DNA from 2 places in the Streptomyces sp. NPDC047886 genome. Region 1 is predicted to be linked to the other one. Evidence: riboswitches for the same ligand, from Rfam matches in the RefSeq annotation. Region 1 holds a riboswitch; the other holds the start of a gene.
The links. Region 1 has a riboswitch for cyclic di-AMP ahead of ACGF5U_RS29235 (C40 family peptidase). Riboswitches for the same ligand answer to the same signal wherever they lie in the genome.

Region 1 (9,186 bases):
GCCGAGCTTGCGGGCGGTGGCGCGCAGGGCGGGCGACGGGGTGCGGGCGTCGGCGGCCGCGTCCAGGGCGCGCGGGTCCAGGCCGGTGGCGGCCGCGGCGGCCAGCGCTGCGGAGGTGAGGCCCGTGGTGTGCAGGCGGCCGCGGCAGAACGCCTCCAGGTCGGCGGCGTCTCGGATGCGGCCCGCCGCGACGGCGGGTTCGGCGCCCCCGGAGTGGGCGTGCCCGCCGGCGGGGAACCGCCCGTCGGCGAGCACGAGGAGAGCGGATCGGCTCATGGCGTACGTCCCTGGTCAGAAGAGGAAGTAGCGCTGGGCCATGGGCAGTTCGGCGGCGGGGGCCGGTTCGACCGGTTCGCCGTCGATGGTCACCGTGAAGGTGTCGGGGTCGACGTGGACGCGGGGCAGGGCGCTGTTCTCGCGCATGTCGGCCTTGGTGACGCCCCGGGTGTTGCGGGCGGCGACGAGGCGTTTGCCGAGACCGAGCCGGCCGGGCAGGGCGTCCTCGATCGCCGCCTCGGTGACGAAGTTGAGGGAGTTGCCCGCCGGTGCCTTGCCGTGCGCGCCGAACATCGGGCGGGGCATGACCGGCTGGGGGGTGGGGATGGAGGCGTTGGCGTCGCCCATCTGCGCGTAGGCGATCTGTCCGCCCTTGATGACGGTGAGGGGTTTGACGCCGAAGAAGGCGGGGTCCCAGAGCACCAGGTCGGCGAGTTTGCCGGGTTCGACGGAGCCGATCTCGTGGTCGAGGCCCTGGGCGACGGCGGGGTTGATCGTGTACTTGGCGACGTAGCGGCGGGCGCGGTGGTTGTCGGCGCGGCCGTCGCCGGGGAGGGGGCCGCGCCGTTTCTTCATCACGTGCGCGGTCTGCCAGGTCCGCATGACGACCTCGCCGATGCGCCCCATCGCCTGGGAGTCGGAGGAGATGATGGAGATGGCGCCGAGGTCGTGGAGGATGTCCTCGGCCGCGATGGTGGTGGGCCGGATCCGGGACTCGGCGAAGGCGAGGTCCTCGGGGACGGCGGGGTTGAGGTGGTGGCAGACCATCAGCATGTCGAGGTGTTCCTCGAGGGTGTTGACGGTGTGCGGCCGGGTCGGGTTGGTGGAGCTGGGCAGGACGTACGGCTCGGAGACGACCGTGATGATGTCGGGTGCGTGTCCGCCGCCGGCGCCCTCGGTGTGGTAGGCGTGGATGGTGCGGCCCGCGATGGCGGCGAGCGTGTCACCGACGAATCCGGCCTCGTTGAGGGTGTCGGTGTGGATGGCGAGCTGTGCGCCGCTCTCCTCGCAGACGCTCAGGCAGGCGTCGATGGCGGCCGGGGTCGCCCCCCAGTCCTCGTGGATCTTGAAGCCGAGGGCGCCGCCGCGCAGTTGTGAGCGCAGCGCCTCGTGCGACAGCGTGTTCCCCTTGCCGAGGAGCCCGATGTTGACGGGGAAGGAGTCGAGGGCCTCCAGCATGCGGCCGAGGTGCCAGGGGCCGGGGGTGACGGTGGTGGCTTTGGTGCCTTCGGCGGGTCCGGTGCCGCCGCCGATGAGCGTGGTGATCCCGGACGACAGGGCCTGGCCGATGAGGGTCGGCGAGATGAAGTGGACGTGTGCGTCGACGGCGCCCGCGGTGAGGATCCTGCCGTTGCCGGCGATGATCTCCGTCTCGGGGCCGATGACCAGCTCGGGGTGGACGCCGTTCATGGTGTCGGGGTTGCCGGCCTTGCCGATCCCGGTGATGCGGCCGTCGCGGATGCCGATGTCGGCCTTCACGATGCCCCAGTGGTCGATGACCACGGCGCCGGTGATGACGGTGTCGGGCGCGCCTTCGGCGCGGGTGGTCCTCGCCTGGCCCATGGACTCGCGGATGACCTTGCCGCCGCCGAAGACGGCTTCGTCGCCGGCGTGTCCGGGGCCGCCGGAGCGGTCCTCCTCGATCTCGATCAGCAGGTCGGTGTCGGCGAGCCGGATGCGGTCGCCGGTGGTGGGGCCGAACAGGTCCGCGTACACGGCCCGGTCGAGTGCGGCACGGCTGCGGTCAGTCATCGAGGGCGCCTCCGGTCTCGCCGCGCAGGCCAGGTACGACACGGAGCCCGGCGATCGGTACGAGTTCGACGTCGACGGGTACGCCGGGCTCGAAGCGCACGGCGGTACCGGCGGCGATGTTGAGCCGTAGGCCGTGCGCGGCCGCGCGGTCGAAGTCGAGGCCCGGGTTGGCTTCGGCGAAGTGGTAGTGGGAGCCGACCTGGACGGGCCGGTCGGCGGCGTTGAGCACGGTCAGCCGGGTGACGGGGCGGTCCTCGTTGATGAGGACGGGCCGGTCGGCGTAGAGGATCTCTCCGGGGATCACGGGTGCCGCTCCCCCGTCAGACGATCGGGTCATGGACGGTGACGAGCTTCGTGCCGTCCGGGAAGGTGGCCTCCACCTGGACGTCGTGGATCATCTCGGGGATGCCGTCCATGACGTCGTCGCGGGTGAGCACCGTCCGTCCGGACGCCATGAGTTCGGCGACGGTGCGGCCGTCGCGGGCGCCTTCCAGGATGTGCGAGGTGATGAGCGCGACGGCTTCGGGGTGATTGAGTCTCACCCCGCGGGCCCTGCGCTTCTCCGCCACGTCGGCTGCCACGTGAACGAGCAGACGTTCTTGCTCGTGCGGGGTCAGTTGCACGTTCCACCTCACAGTTCCCGCCCGGGGGCGCCCCGGGCGCAGCGGGACCCTATCCGGCTTCAACACTCTGTTGACCTGCGAGGACGAGTGTGTCGGAGAGATATTTCAAACTCCGGCACAAATTTTTCCGGGAGGTTAACGGGGCTTTTGCCGGCCCTTGGCCGGGGCGTCCTGGGCGTGGCCCATCGACATCAGGCCGCGCAGCCCGTCCTGGAGGATGCTCACGGGAGCCGAGCCGAACAGCGCCTGCTGGGCGGCGAATCCCTGCGCGGCGGCGATCATCGTCCTGGCGACGTGGTCGGCGGGGATGTCGCTCCGCATGAGACCGGCGGCCTGGTACGCCTCCACGACGCCCACCCAGGCGTGGCGCACCCGCGCGAAGCCCTCGCGCAGCACGTCGGACAGCCGTTCGTTGCGCAGGGTCTCGGTCCACACCTGGAACATCAGGCGCGGGAAGCTCTCCTCGCCGTCGTACGAGAGCCCGGACCGCTCGGAGAGCACCTCGTTCATCACCTTCCCCACCAGCGCGTCCGGCAGGGGCGGTGGGGTCTGGGCGGCGGCCGCCGCGAAGGTGGTGCCGATGGCGTCGAGGACTTCGGTGACGATGGCCTCGATCAGGTCGTCCTTGCCCCGGAAGTAGCGGTAGACGGCACCGGCGGAGAGGTCGACCTCGCGCAGGACGTCCTGCATCGATGTGGCATGGAAGCCGTTGCGGGCGAAGCAGCGCGCGGCGCCGTCGAGGATCTGACGGCGGCGGGCGTCGAGGTGTTCCTGGGATACGCGGGCCATGATCCCAAGGTAAAACGAACGTTCCTTCTTGACAAGGCGTACCTGGCGGCGGGACAGTGACGACGTCGGTAAAACGAACGATCCTTCTCTTTGGCTTCTCCGCTCCGCTCTGCCCCCTCTCCCCTCTCCGCTTCTCGGCTTCTCGGCTTCCCGGCTTCTCGCTTCTCGGCTTCTCTTCGTTCGGAGGCACTCGCATGTCCACCACACCCACGCGCCGCATGATCGCGGTGATGCTGCTCGTCCCGGCGGTCGTCGCCCTGGCGTTGTGGGCCTTCGCCTGGCCCGCCGCCCGTATCGCCCCGCGCGACCTCCCCGTGGCCGTCGCCGGACCACCGGCCGCGACGGCTCAGGTCGCCGAGCGCCTGGGGCGGCAGGACGGCGCCTTCGAGATCCACGGGTACGAGGACGAGGCCGCCGCCCGCGACGCCATCCAGGACCGGGTCGTATACGGCGCCGTCGTGGTGAGCCCCGAAGGGCCGCGCCTGCTCACCGCGTCGGCGGCCGGCCCCGCCGTGGCCCAGCTGCTCCAGCAGGCCATGACCGCCGCGGCCCCGGCCGGCACGCCGGTGCCCGTCGCGGATGTCGTCACCCCACCGCCCGGCGACCCCAGGGGCGGGGCGTTCGCCGCGAGCGTCCTGCCGCTGTCGCTGGCGGGCGTCGCGGCCGGAGCGGTGGTGACCCTGCTCGGGCTGCGTGGCCTGCGGGCCGCCACGGCGCTGGTCGGTGCCTCCACCCTGGTCGGACTAGTGGCGGTCGCGCTCGTACACGGCTGGCTGGGGGTGCTGGCGGGCGACTGGTGGATCGAGGCCGGGGCGCTCGCGCTGACGGCGCTGGCGACGGGTGCGGCCGTTGCGGGACTCGGGGCGCTGGCGGGACGGGCCGGGCTGGGACTCGGCGCCTTCCTGATGGTGCTGATCGGCAACTCGTTCTCCGGTGCGGCGAGCGCCCCGCAGCTGCTCCCCGAGCCGGCGGGGGCGCTCGGCCAGGTGCTGCCGCCCGGCGCGGGCACCGCACTGCTGCGGTCGGTCGCGTACTTCGACGGCGCCGCGTCCGGGACGGCGGCGCTCACACTCGCGGCGTGGGCCGGGCTCGGACTCCTGGCGGTCCTGGTGGCGGCCCGCCGTCGCGGCGGCGCCGCCGCGACGGACACCGTCGTCGGCGCCGGGCCGCGCAGGGAGGAGACGGCCCCGGCACCGGCCGCCTGATCACCGGAGCCCGCCGCGCACAGGCCGGCCGCGTGTTCCCGCCGTAGCGGACGGGGACACGCGGCCTTTCCGTATGCCGTCGACTGTCTTGTCACCGTCGGCACCCGCCCTGGGGCACTGGGGCCCTACCCGCGCCGAGGGTGAATTCATCGACACGTACCTCGCGGTGGTCGACCTGCTCGGCCGGATCAACCCGGCGCGCTCCACGCACACCTATGGCGCGCTGCGCGCCGCGCAGGCGCTGGTCGCACGGGCGTCCGCGCTGCGGGACGCCGTGACGTCGATGCACGACAGGGGCGGACATGAGGTGCACGCGCGGACCCTGGCGCGTGCGCTGCGCGCGCTGGACGGCGAGCGGCGTACCGGGAGGGTGACACTGCCTCAGGACCGCGCGGGGTGACCCGTTTGGCGTCGTGGGGCACCACATGGCCCTCGTCCGGACGGCGTACGCAAAGGGACGAATTTCGTACGGGGCGAGTTGCGGTGGCGCTGTACTCGTTTGGCGGAGCACCCTGCTCCGCCGCTGGTACCGGGATCAACAGCCCTCGCCCAACCGGCTGAACAGCCATTTTGTCCACCCGAACGGATCAGTCGTGACCAGGGTCACACCATGTCGTTCGCGCTCTGCAATCGGCGATCGGACGGGAAAGATCCGTGGCGACGACAAGCCCCCGCCACCGCGGCGGGGCGGTCCGGGCGGACGCCGAATCCTGCCGCCGGCCGGACGACGGGTCGACACGAGTGGATCGGCAGGAGTGGAGGACCCGAGCAAGCCGGGGCGACCACCGCGTCCAGCGGACCGGTCCCCCTTGGGGTGAAGCCGCGCGGGCGGCCGGGCATCTTCGTCAAGCCCGAACCCGACAGGTCATCCTTCACAGGCGGCTGACGAAGGGTTGCGCATGAACGCGCAGAATCATGTCCCGTCTCTGTCCCGTCTGTCCCGGGCGGGCGCCGTATCGGCCCTGACCCTCGCCGCCGTCGGCGGCACGCTGCTGGCGCCGGACGCCGCTCCCGAGGCGAACGCCGCGCCCGCCTACGCCAACAAGGCCCTGAACGTCGCCGCGTCGAAGAGGGGCGCCCCCTACCAGTACGGGGCGACCGGGCCGTACCGCTTCGACTGCTCCGGGCTGACGCTCTACTCGTACAAGAAGGCCGGCAAGAAGCTGCCCCGGACCGCGCAGCAGCAGTACAACTCGACGCGGCGCATCTCGGCGGGCAGCCGCCAGAAGGGAGACCTCGTGTTCTTCCACGGTGGCCGCGGCGTCTACCACGTGGGGATGTACGCCGGGAACAACAAGATCTGGCACTCCCCCAAGACCGGCTCGTGGGTGAAGCTGGACCGCATCTGGTCCTCGTCGGTCTCGTACGGGCGGGTGCGCTGACGCACCGGCCGGGCTCGGCATGAACGGCGGTACAGGGGCATTCGTCCGCGATGTCCGGCGACAGCCCCTGTACCGCACGCGAGAGCGGGGCGGCGGGGCGGACGGCGGGACCGAGTCGGGCACGCCGGTGACGCCGAGGAACGGGGCGGCGGAGACGCCGAGGAACGGGGCGGCGGAGACGCCGAGGAACGGGGCGGCGGAGACGCCGAGGAACGGGGCGGCGGTGACGCCGAGGAACGGGGCGGCGGTGACGCCGAGGAACGGGGCGGCGGCACCGCTCTCGTGGGGGTCGGCGGTCAGCTCTGGACGGGCACGCTCCAGGGCAGGGCGATCCACACCGTCTTGCCGCCCTCGTCGGTCGGGGTGACCGAGAGCCGGCCGCCGCACTCCGCCGTCAGCCAGCGGATGATCACCATGCCCCGGCCGTTGTCCTGTTGCACGGCGGCGGGCAGCCGCTGGGGCCAGCGGGGATGGCTGTCCGTGACGCCGATGCGCAGGCGCTCCTCGCGGTCCAGGCGCAGGTCCACCGTGAAGGTGGGCGACTGCCCGAAGGTGTGCTGGACGGCATTGGTGGCGAGCTCCGAGACGATCAGCCGGACCGTGTCGCCGATGTCCGTCCCGCCGGGGAGGCCCCATTCCGCGAGCACGTCCGCCACGTATCTGCGGGCGGCGGAGACCGAGGCGGGATCGCTCGGCAGAGTGACGGATGCTTCCTGATGATCTGCCATGGCGACGCTGTCCCTTTCCCACCGAGGCCGGACTCCGACATGTCGCGGATGCGTGACGAGAAACGGCCGCGGATTGTGCTTCCGCCAGACTGCCACTTATGTCGCGCCTGGTGGGAGCGATCCACCAAGATATGCATATATCTGTCGCTCAAAGCGGTGAACTCTGCTACGCGAGAACGGATTCGGCGGGCAGACTGAGGGGTTGACCCGGGACGGGAGGGGGTCGGGAGGAGTCTGCCATGGGCGGCACACGGCACGGGCCGGCGGTACGACGGCGCAAGCTGGGCGAGGAGTTGCGCGGGTTGCGTCTCGCCGCGGGGCTCACCAGCCGTGAGGCCGCCCGGCTCGTGGGCTGGCACCAGTCGAAGGTGAGCCGCATCGAGACCGGGACCAGTGGCGTCACCCACGTCGACGTGACCCGGCTGCTCGACGCGTACGGGGTCGACGACCTCCGGCTGCGGGCGCTGCTGGAGACGCTGGCCGGGGCGGCGGACGGCAGCCGTACGGGGTGGTGGCACGCGTACCGGGGGGTGATCCCGCAGCAGTACCGGGACTTCATCAGCCTGGAGGCGCAGGCGTGCGCGGCACGGACGCTGGAGACGTCCGTCGTGCCGGGCCTGCTGCAGACACCCGCGTACGCGCGGGCGGTGACCCGGGCGGCGCTGGAGGGGCTGCCGACGCAGACCGTCGACTCGCTGGTGCGGGTGCGGATCGCCCGCCAGGAGGTGCTGCGCGGGGAGCGGCCGCTGCGGCTGGAAGCGGTGGTCGACGAGGCGGTGCTGCGGCGGCAGGTGGGCGGGCCCGGGGTGATGCGGGAGCAGTTGCGCGCACTGCTGGAGCCCGCGCGGTTGCCCCATGTGCGGCTGCAGGTGCTGCCGTTCGCGACGGGCGGGTACGTGGGACTCTCCGGGTCTTTCGTTATCTTCTCCTTTCCGAACATTTCTGATCTGGATGTGGTTGTTCTCGACCACTTGACGAGTAGCCTCTACTTGGAGCGCACGGAAGACCTCGAGGCGTACGGCGCCGCGTTCCGCACCATGCAGGCCCACGCCCTGACGCCCGAGGACTCGTTGGATCTCATCGCCGGGATCAGTGCCGGCGCGTAGGGAGGGGCACCCCCATGTCTGCTTACCTCGCACAGCACGACACCGCGCAGTGGCGGCGCAGCAGCCGCAGCGTCGGGATGAACAACTGCGTCGAGACGGCTCACCTCGGCCCCGGCCGGTACGCCGTACGCGACTCGAAGGACACCGCCAGGCCGCCACTGCGGTTCTCCGCCACGGCCTGGGGCGCGTTCGTCTCCTCGCTGCGCGCTCAGTAGGCGGGAGCCGTACGGAGGATCGTCGCCACCGCTCCGTCGATCTGATCTTCGGTCAGGTCGGCGCGGGCGGTGAGCCGGAGCCGTGAGACGCCGTCCGGCACGGACGGCGGCCGGAAGCAGCCCACGGCGAGCCCCTCGTCCCGGCAGTCGGCGGCCCACCGCACGGCCTGCTCCGGCGACGGTGCCCGTACCGACACCACCGCCGCGTCAGGCCGTACCGCGGATAGGCCCGCCGCCGTGAGCCGCCCGTGCAGGGTGGCCGCCACCGCACGGGCGCGGGCGGCGAGCTCCGGCTCGCGGCGCAGCAGGCGCAGGCTCTCCAGCGCGGCACCGGCCGCGGCGGGCGCCAGGCCCGTGTCGAAGATGAACGTCCGGGCGGCGTTGACCAGGTGCTCGATGACCCGGGCGGGCCCGAGGACCGCACCGCCCTGGCTGCCCAGGGACTTGGAGAGCGTGGCCGTGGCGACGACGTCGGGCGCGCCCGCGAGCCCCGCCGCGTGCGGGGTGCCCCGGCCCCCGTCGCCGAGGACGCCGAGGCCGTGCGCGTCGTCGATGACCAGGGCGGCGCCGTGCGCGCGGCAGGCGGCGGCGAACCCGGCCAGCGGGGCCGCGTCGCCGTCGACCGAGAACACCGCGTCGGTGACGACCAGCGCGCGCCGCCCGGGGGCGGCCTCCAGCGCCTTCCGTACGGAGTCCGGGTCGGAGTGCGGCACGACCGAGGTCTCGGCGCGGGAGAGCCGGCAGCCGTCCACGATCGAGGCATGGTTGCCCGCGTCGGAGACGATCAGCGAGTCCCGGCCGGTCAGCGCCGTCAGGACGGCCAGGTTGGCGGCGTACCCGGAGGAGAAGACGAGGGCGGCCTCGAACCCGCAGAAGTCGGCCAGCTCGCGTTCGAGCTCGGTGTGGAGCGCGGTGGTGCCGGTGACCAGCCGTGAACCGGTGGCACCGGCGCCCCAGCGGTGGGCGGCGGCCGCGGCCGCCGCCGTCACCTCCGGCCTGCGGGTGAGCCCGAGGTAGTCGTTGCTCGCGAGGTCCAGCGACTCCGACCGGGCGGGGCGCGGGCGCAGCACCCGGACCAGACCGGCGGCCGCGCGGCGGCGCGCCTCCGTG
Region 2 (9,186 bases), on a different contig from region 1:
TCGGGCACCGGCTGCTCCTCGTACGTGTCGCCGTCCGCCGCCCAGACCAGCGCGCGCATCCGCTGGAGGTCCACCACGCCGGTGAACCCGTCCTCGCGGCCGATGGGCAGCTGGACCACCAGCGGGACCGTGCCCAGCCGTTCCCGGATGGAGTCGACCGCCGTGTCGAGGTCGGCGCCCGCGCGGTCGAGCTTGTTGACGAACGCGATGCGCGGCACCCCGTGCAGGTCGGCCTGGCGCCACACCGCCTCGCTCTGCGGTTCGACACCCGCGACGGCGTCGAACACCGCGATCGCGCCGTCGAGCACGCGCAGCGAGCGCGTCACCTCGTCGGAGAAGTCGACGTGCCCCGGTGTGTCGATGAGGTTGATCCGGTGGCCGTCCCACTCGCAGCTCACCGCCGCCGCGTAGATGGTGATGCCCCGGTCGCGTTCCTGGGCGTCGAAGTCGGTGACGGTCGTGCCGTCGTGGACCTCGCCCCGCCTGTGGGTCGCGCCGGTGAGGTACAGGATCCGCTCGGTGACGGTGGTCTTGCCGGCGTCCACGTGGGCGAGGATGCCGAGATTCCGCACGGTGGTCAGCGGATCGGGAGAACGGTGTCGCGGGTTCGTACGCACGGCCCAGGGCCTTTCCTGACGGTCCGGTCACCCGGGCGACCGGTTGATCCAGCGCTCCGGGTGGTCCGGGTGATCCGAGTGATCCCGGTGGTCCGAGTGGTGCCGGGATCGGGAGAAGGGCGGCGCGATTCCCCGGCGAAACGGAAGGAGACGCCTGTCGCGCAGGCGTACGGGCTCCCCGGAGCCCCCGTCGGAAGAACGGGGCGGTACGGAAGGGGAGCGGGGTTTCGTCAGGGGCGGCCGGTGCCGGCCGCGCAGCACGGCACCGGGGCTACGAGGACACCGGGATCACGTCGTACCGTGACCGGGGGACGGCGACAGCGGTGCGGTATCGCACGGTCGGCTCCCCCTCACTCGTCCATCGGCACACGTCACGCGCGCCGCGAGGTCGTCCGGCGGCGCGCACGGCGAGCTTAGTGAGCGGAACGGGGCCGGGGCACCGGGTTTTCGCGCCGGTCCGGAGCCGAAGCCGGGTCCGGGTCCCGGTCCGGGGACGTGGAACGCGGAACGGAGCGCGAGCGCGCGGCCCGTACGCCGCCTGGGCGAGCGGGTGTCGTGGGCGCCTCATACTATGACCGGCCATGAGCATGAGTGAGGCCGGGAGACCGCTGGTCGACGGGCGTTTCGAACTGATCTCCCGGCTGGGCAGCGGCGGCATGGGCACGGTCTGGCGGGCCCGTGACATCGCGCTGGACCGCGAGGTCGCCCTCAAAGAGGTCCGCCCGCCCGACCCCGCCGCCGAGGAGGCCACCCCTGGGCTCACCGCGCAGCTGCGCGAACGGGCGGTCCGCGAGGCCAGGGCCCTGGCCCGGCTGTCCAACCCCCATGTCGTGACGATCCATCACATCGTCGAGCCCGCCGACGGCTCGCACCCCTGGATCGTGATGGAGCTGGTCGAGGGCTGCTCGGTGTACGACCGGCTCGCGCGCGGGCCGATGCCCGTGCCCGAGGTGATCCGGCTCGGCCTCCAGGTCCTGTCGGCCCTGCGCGCCGCGCACTCCGCCGGCATCCAGCACCGTGACGTGAAGCCCGCGAACGTGCTGCTGCGGCCCGACGGCAGCGCCGTCCTCACCGACTTCGGCATCGCCGTGCTGCGCGAGGCGACGTCCCGGCTCACCTCGACGGGCGACCTGATCGGCTCACCGGAGTTCATCGCGCCCGAGCGGGTGCGCGGCGAAGAGGGCAACCCGGCCTCCGACCTGTGGTCGCTCGGCATGCTGCTGTACGTGGCGGCCGAGGGCCACCACCCGCTGCGCCGCGCCACCAGCCTCGCCACCGTGGTCGCCGTCCTGGACGACCCGATCCCGGCACCGGTCAGGTCCGGTGCCCTCGCGCCCGTCCTCACCCGGCTGCTGGTGCGCGATCCCGCGCTGCGCCCCGACGGAGCCGCCCTGGAGCGGCTGCTGAGCGACGCCGCGGCGCCCGGCTCGCTTCCGGCCGCCGATGGCGCGGGTCCGGACACCGCCCCGGCCCCCGCCGCCGCAGCCGGCCCGGCTCCCGCCCCGGTGGCCGACCACGACCCGAGGCGGGCCCACGGCCCGAGGCCGGTCCACGCCCCGTACGGCACCCATCCCGCGTACGGGCCACCCGCGCACGCCGCCTGGACGCCGTCCGCCGGTACGCCGTCCGCCGGTACGGTGCCCGCCGCCGTGGGCAACGGCGTCTTCGGTCCGCCGTCGCCGCCCGGCCGCCGGCCGCGCCGCCGTGCCGTCACGATCGCCCTCGCGGTCGCCGCGACGGTGGCCGCCGGTGTCGTCGGGGGCGTCGGCATCCTGAACCGGCTGTCGGACGAGCGCTCCGCCGACGGGGCGAAGGACGCCCGGCCGTCGGCGACCGCCACGGGGACCCCCGCGCCGAGCGGCGGCGCCACTCCGGCGGCCGACGACGGCTCCACGGGGGCGGGCGCGGACACCGGCACGGCCGCGCCCCGGGGCACCCTGCTCACCACGGCGAACGTCCGCGCCGTCATCGGGGCGTTCCGCGAGGCGAGCGGCAACTCCCAGGTGAAGGGGGTGACGATCTACGAGGAATACGCCATGGCCGAGATCCCGACCAAGCCGGGGGCGAAGACCTACGACCGGTACGAGTACCGGAACGGTGTGGCCCGCCGGGCCGGACCCGGCGGCACCATCGACCCCGGCGACGCCGACGAGCAGCCGTTCGACGCCACCACGATGGCCTGGGACGGCCTGCCCGCCCTGATGAAGCGCGGCGAACGCGAACTCAAGGTGGAGCGCCCGAACATGCGCTACCTCATCCTCGACCGCTGGACGTTCAACTCCGACCGGCCCACCCTGCGCTTCTACCTCAGCAACGAGTACCACGCCGGCGGGTACATCGCGGCGGACAGCAGCGGCGAGGTCGTGGCGACGTACCCGGCATCCTGACGTCTTGCCATATCGGCAAGAATCTTTGCCCCCGCCCGGGAGGGGGCGGGACGCTGGCCGCATGGTCGAGACAACGCGGAACCCCCAGAATCCTGACATCCACGAGAGCGTCGACGTCCTGGTGGTGGGCGGCGGGGCCGCCGGTCTGTCGGCGGCGGTGACACTGGCGCGCTCGCGGCGCTCGGTGCTCGTCGTGGACTCCGGTGAGCCCCGTAACGCGCCCGCCGCCGGGGTGCACGGCTTCCTGTCCAGGGACGGCATCCCGCCGGGCGAGCTGCTCCGGGAGGGCCGGGCGGAGGTCGTGAGGTACGGCGGCCGGGTGGTCACGGACCGGGCCGTGACCGCGCGCGGGGACAGCGGATCGTTCCTGGTGGACACCGCGAGCGGGCGACGCTACGCCGCACGGCGGCTGCTGGTGACCACCGGGCTCACCGACCGCCTGCCCGACATCGCCGGGCTGCGCGAGCGGTGGGGCAAGGACGTCCTCCACTGCCCGTACTGCCACGGGTGGGAGGTGCGGGACGAGCCGGTCGGTATCCTGGCCACCGGCCCGTTGACGGTCCACCAGGCATTGCTCTTCCGGCAGTTGACGTCCGAGGTGACGGTGTTCACGCACACGGCCGACGACCTCGCCGACGAGGAGTGGGAGCAGCTGGCCGCGCGCGGGATCGCCGTGGTGGACGGGGAGGTCGTGGCCGTCGATGCCGAGGACGACCGGCTGACCGGGGTACGTCTGGCCTCGGGGCGGCGCGTTCCGCTGCGGGCCCTGGCGGTGGCGCCCCGGCTGGAGGCCCGGGACGGTGTGCTCACGGGGCTCGGCCTGGCAGCCGAGGAGCACCCCATGGGCGTGGGGCACCACGTGGCGTCGGGCCCCGGCGGGCTCACCGCCGTGCCGGGCGTGTGGGTCGCCGGCAATGTCACCGACCCGATGGCCGGTGTCCCGGTCGCGGCCGCCGCCGGGGTACAGGCCGGCGCGGCCGTCAACGCCGACCTCGTGGCCGCCGACACCGAGGCGGCGCTGGCCCGCCGCAGGCAGGCCCGGCCCGCAGGGGTGTTCACTCCCGCCATGGAGGCCGAAGTCGGCGAGCGTACGGCGGCGGAGCGGCGCCACGGCCTGGCGAGCATGTCGCCTCCCGGCCCGGCCGCCGCCGACCGGCACTGACCGGAAGTCAGGTGGTGCGGGCGCGCAGATGGGCGCGCTCGCCCTGTGGCCCGAAGAGGACGAGCAACTCGACGGACCGTCGGCGAAGCCGAGTGCTTCTGGGAGAACCACTACAGCGGGCGGGAACCCGCCGGCACGCGCCACCCGCACCCCGTGCTGGTCGAGACCGCGAGGGGCCTGACGCCGGGCAGCGCGCTGGACCTGGGATGCGGGGACGGCGCGGACGCCGTCTGGCTGGCCACGAGGGGCTGGCGGGTCACTGCCGTCGACATCTCGGCGAACGCCCTGCGGAGGGCCGCCGCCCGTGCGTCCGCCGCCGGGGCCGCCGACCGCCTCGCCACCGGGCGGCACGACCTGGCCGGCACCTTCCCCTCCGGTACGTACGACCTCATCAGCGCCCACTACCTCCAGACGCCGTTCGCGCTGCCCCGCGCGCAGGTGCTCCGGAAGGCCGCGCGGGCGCTGAACCCCGGCGGGCTGCTGCTGCTCGTCGACCACGGATCGACGCGCCCCTGGGCCTGGAACCCCGCCCCCGACGCCCACTTCCCCGCCCCGGAGGACCTCTTCGGGGAGCTCGCCCTGGATCCGGACCGGTGGCGGCCCGAACGCCTCGACCGCCACCGGCGCGAGGCCACCGGCCCCGACGGGCGGACCGCCATGGTCACCGACACCGTCGTGACCGTCCGCCGCCTGGGCCCTTCCGAACCCTGATCCCGGTCCACACCGTGCCGCGCGCCTCGTACTCGAGCATGGTCTCCACGCCGGTCGCCGCGCCGGTACCGAGCCCGGCGGCGCCGATCGCGGTGGACGTACGGAGCACGTCACGGCGGTTCATTCAGGTCTCCCGTTCCGGTGAGGTGGCCGTGCCGGTGTCCGGCACGGGTGTACGGACGGAGCCGTGCCGCGCGAGGCCGGTCAGTCGGCGCAGGACCAGCAGACCGCCCACGCCCGGGACGGCGGCGTACCACCGGGTCCTCGCCGAGCCGGAGCCGGTCATGGACCACGTGGTGGCGATCACGACGAGGTACGCCGTGCCGTGCATGGGGCCGCCCAGCGCGGTGACCTCTTCCATGTGCACGGTGAGCAGATTGACTGACAGGGCGGCGAGGGAGGCGGCTTCGACGGCGGCCGCCAGGCGCAACGTACGCACGGGCCTACGCTCCCGTGGTGGAACCGGGGCGGACGATCATCAGCACGACGACCACGGCCCACAGCAGGTTGAAGACGCCCGTGAGACCCGTCAGCCTGGCAGCCAGAGGATGCCGCCCGTCGGCCCCGGCCCCGACGTCCGCCCCGGCCCCGGCCCGGGTCCCGGCCTCCGCCCCGGCTCGGGATCCGGCCCGGGTCTCCGCCCCGGCCCCGACCGTCTCCGCCGTCTCCTCCGCCGTCCCGCCGAGCATGCGCCGCTGGTCCGGCAGGATCGCCAGCACCAGGAGGGCGGCGGCGCCGGCCGTCAGCACGACCGAGGCGAGGAGCCAGGCGTCGGTGAGCACTCCGAGCCGCGCTCCGGTGGCGATGCCGAAGACCGGCACCACGACCCCGGCGACGGCGTAGCCGCGGCAGATCCGGTGCAGGAACGCCGCGACGCCATGGGCCCGGCCGTCCGGCGACCCGCCTCCTCCCCGGGGTGGCAACCGCCCGGCGTAGCGGGGGAACAGGGAGGCGGCCACGGAGATCGGGCCGACCACGAGGATCGCCGCGAGGACATGGACGGACAGCAGGAACTTGGTCACGAGGGGGGCTCCGGCTCCGAGCGGGGGCTGATGAGCGGTACGCCCTCGATTCTTCGAACGGTGCCCGGCGTCCGCAATGACGAGTTCCCCACCCTTCCTGCCATGCGCGCCCCGGCCCTGGAGCGATCGGCCACATGGACGGGCCCGGCCCCCACAGCAGCGCCGGGCTGACGTGGGGGCCGGGCTGACGTGGGGGCCGGGACCGGGTGTCGAGGCTCTGTCAGTACGGGCCGTTGACGTTGTCGATCGAGCCGTAGCGGGCGGCGGCGTAGTTGCACGCGGCGGTGATGTTCGCGACGGGGTCGTAGGGGTCCATCGACGTGCCGGGCACGTGGTAGGCACGGAACGTGGGGTCGATGACCTGGAGGAGACCCTTGGACGGCGTTCCGGCCGCGGCGTTGGAGTCCCAGTTGTTGATGGCGAGCGGGTTGCCGGAGGACTCCCGCATGATGTTCCGGTAAATGCCCTCGTACGAACCCGGAATACCGCGCTGCTCCATGATGCTCAGCGATTCCAGGATCCAGCCGTCGAGGTTGTTCGGGAACGAGGCGACCTTGGGCGCCACAGCGGTCCGCTGCTGCGAGCGGTCCGCCCTCGCCGGCTCAGAACGCTTCGCGGTGTCCGCCGACGTGGCCTTGGCGGTGCTCTTCGCCTTCGCTTTCGCCTTCGGCTTCGCCTTGATCGTGAGTTCCAGTCCGGGACGGATCAGTGACGGATTGCCACCGATGGCCTTCTTGTTGTCCTGGTACAGCTTCTTCCAGCCCCCGCTCACGGAATGCTCGCGGGCGATACGGGAAAGGGAGTCCCCCGCGACCACGGTGTAGGTGACGGTGGCGGCCCGGACGGCGGCGGACACGGCCGGTGCGGCGGCCGGTGCGGCGGCCGGGGCCGCGACCACGCCGGCCGGAGCCGCGGTCGGGGCGGCTGCCTGGGCGGGGATCGCCGCGGTCAGCGGCAGGGCGAGCGCCGCGCCTCCGGTGCTCGCGACGGCGAGACCACGGGTCATACGGCTGCTCTTCGGGCGGCGGTGCTTACCCTGTGCGGGCATGGCGCATTCCTCTCCGTCGCCTGCGAGGTGAGCTGTCGGGTTCGGACTGGAGATGTCCGGCCGCGAAGGGACGCGACTTCACCCCGAGCCGTTCCGGAAATCCGGACCGGCGGCCTACCTGGTTCCCCCGCTCCTGCCGTACGTGAGTGGGTGGGGAATCCGGAAGGCGGCAGGATTCGGCGGTCCATCCGGATGTGACGGTGACCGTAAACGAGAGAAGCCGGGCAGAACAAGGCTTGAATTCCCCCCTGCAATCCCATGGATCGATGGATCTTGCAAGGCGGGGACGGTTCGTCGCCGCCGGATGACTCAACTGTGTTTGCGGCGCACGGGAAAGGACGGCATCGGCGCGCATGCGCGGCCGATGCCGGGGTGATTCATCTCACGGAATGCACACCCGCCTGGATTGCTGTGGCAAATCGCCCGACGCTGTGCTGAATTCCCTTAATTCCAGCGGAAAGGGACTCTGATGGCCACTCGTGCGAAAAGGCTGACTAATTGCCCTATTCGGACATGTGTGGCGTTCGGTGCCGTGCCCGTACGGCGGTGCCACCGGAGCATGGCCGGCGGAGGCAGGGGTACTGCGGCCCGCATGGCTGGAATCGAACTCAGAAGTGCCGCGTTCAACGACCACGCCCCCATCGCGCGCCGGCACGCGTGGGAGGGGGACAACGCCTCACCGCCGCTGTCCTGGTCCGGCGTGCCGGACGACGCCACCGAACTGGTGCTGCTGTGCGAGGACCCCGACGCGCCGTCGGGCACGTTCGTCCACTGGGCGGTGGTGGGCATCGAGCCGCACGACGGGGAGGTGGCGGCGGGCCAGTCGCCACCCGGCGGGACAGAGCTGGTCAACGGCTTCGGCCGGCCCGGCTGGGGCGGGCCGCACCCGCCTCCCGGCGACGAGGCCCACCGCTACTTCTTCCGTGTCTACGCGCTCTCGGAGCCGTGCGTGCTGTCGGACGCCCCGAGCGCCGACGAGGTCCATCGAGCAGTGGACGAGCACCTGCTCGCCAGCGGCGACCTGGTCGGCGTCTACGGGCGCTGACCGGCCGCGTCCACCGGTGCTGACCGACCGCCCCCTGACTTCGACCGCTCGACCGCCGGACGGCACCTCGACCGCTCGATCGCCGGACGGCCCGCCGGTCAGACGCCGGCCGCCGGCCGGCGCAGGTCCGCGATCACGTCGCCGTCCGAGACCTGCCCGAAGTCGGCGTACCACTCCTGCACGGCCGTGAAGTCGGAGGGTTCCCGGAGGCAGATGACGTCGTCCGCCTCGTCCCGCAGCGCCGCCGCGGTGGTCGGGGCGCACACCGGGACCGCGAGGATCAGCCGGGCCGGTTCCCGGCGGCGCAGATGGCGCAGCGCGGCACGTGCCGTGATGCCTGTCGCCAGTCCGTCGCCGACGAGGACGACACTGCGGCCGCGTACCGTCGGCGCCGGGCGCCCCTCCCGGTACAGGGCCTCACGCCGGTGCAGCTCCACCCGCTCCCTGGCGACGTCCGCGCCGAGCTTGTCCTCGCTCACGTGGAGGGCCTGCATCGCCACCGGGTCGAAGAGCGGCGGCTCCTCGCCGACGATCGCTCCGATCCCCACGTCCGGGGAGCCGGGCACGGCGATCTCGCGGACCACCAGGACGTCCAGGGGCACATGCAGGGCGCCGGCGACCTCCGCCGCGACCGGTACCCCGCCGCGCGGCAGGGCGAGGACGACGACGCCCGTGAGGTCGTGATCCCCCACCCATTCGAGGAGCCGGGCGGCGAGTTCCCGGCCGGCGTGCCGACGATCGTCGAAGCGCACGGTGCCGCTCCCTTCCCGCAGTGCCGTTCCGTCGGTCCGTTCCCCGGTACCCCGTGCGTCCCGTCGCATACGTGTCGCATACGTGTCGCGTACGAGCGCCGGCGACACCGCCCGGCGACATGGGCCCGGCCGTCACGGGTACCCCCTCCAGGGGAGGCCGCCATGGAACTCGTCGAGGAGCGCCCCTACCGGTACCGCATCGACCCGCGCCCGGGGATGAGGGTCCCGGGTGTGGTGTTCGCGTCGCCCGAGCTGCTGCGGGACGCCCGGCAGTCGCTGGAGCAGGTCGCCAACGTGGCGACGCTGCCGGGCATCGTCGGCGCCTCGTACGCCATGCCGGACATCCACTGGGGCTACGGCTTCCCGATCGGCGGCGTGGCCGCCACCGACATCGACGCCGGCGGCGTCGTCTCGCCCGGCGGCGTCGGGTTCGACATCTCCT

Region 2: another riboswitch for cyclic di-AMP. It lies ahead of ACGF5U_RS15890 (transglycosylase SLT domain-containing protein); the one in region 1 lies ahead of ACGF5U_RS29235 (C40 family peptidase).

What each region holds. Positions count from the first base shown of each region.
Region 1 is NZ_JBIDCF010000012.1:137,552-146,737, reverse strand. Features, by position in the region: gene ACGF5U_RS29270 (urease accessory protein UreF) at 1-276, opposite strand, end outside; gene ACGF5U_RS29265 (urease subunit alpha) at 292-2,028, opposite strand; gene ACGF5U_RS29260 (urease subunit beta) at 2,021-2,332, opposite strand; gene ACGF5U_RS29255 (urease subunit gamma) at 2,349-2,651, opposite strand; gene ACGF5U_RS29250 (TetR/AcrR family transcriptional regulator) at 2,787-3,440, opposite strand; gene ACGF5U_RS29245 (ABC transporter permease) at 3,635-4,645, shown strand; gene ACGF5U_RS29240 (hypothetical protein) at 4,719-5,045, shown strand; cyclic di-AMP (ydaO/yuaA leader) riboswitch at 5,337-5,541, shown strand; gene ACGF5U_RS29235 (C40 family peptidase) at 5,545-6,027, shown strand; gene ACGF5U_RS29230 (ATP-binding protein) at 6,324-6,755, opposite strand; gene ACGF5U_RS29225 (helix-turn-helix domain-containing protein) at 6,995-7,861, shown strand; gene ACGF5U_RS29220 (DUF397 domain-containing protein) at 7,876-8,076, shown strand; gene ACGF5U_RS29215 (8-amino-7-oxononanoate synthase) at 8,070-9,186, opposite strand, start outside.
Region 2 is NZ_JBIDCF010000004.1:199,157-208,342, forward strand. Features, by position in the region: gene fusA (elongation factor G) at 1-617, opposite strand, end outside; gene ACGF5U_RS15865 (serine/threonine-protein kinase) at 1,199-3,004, shown strand; gene ACGF5U_RS15870 (NAD(P)/FAD-dependent oxidoreductase) at 3,066-4,166, shown strand; gene ACGF5U_RS15875 (class I SAM-dependent methyltransferase) at 4,212-4,877, shown strand; gene ACGF5U_RS15880 (hypothetical protein) at 5,002-5,316, opposite strand; gene ACGF5U_RS15885 (hypothetical protein) at 5,321-5,899, opposite strand; gene ACGF5U_RS15890 (transglycosylase SLT domain-containing protein) at 6,120-6,947, opposite strand; cyclic di-AMP (ydaO/yuaA leader) riboswitch at 6,952-7,139, opposite strand; gene ACGF5U_RS15895 (YbhB/YbcL family Raf kinase inhibitor-like protein) at 7,540-7,992, shown strand; gene ACGF5U_RS15900 (phosphoribosyltransferase) at 8,091-8,744, opposite strand; gene ACGF5U_RS15905 (RtcB family protein) at 8,907-9,186, shown strand, end outside.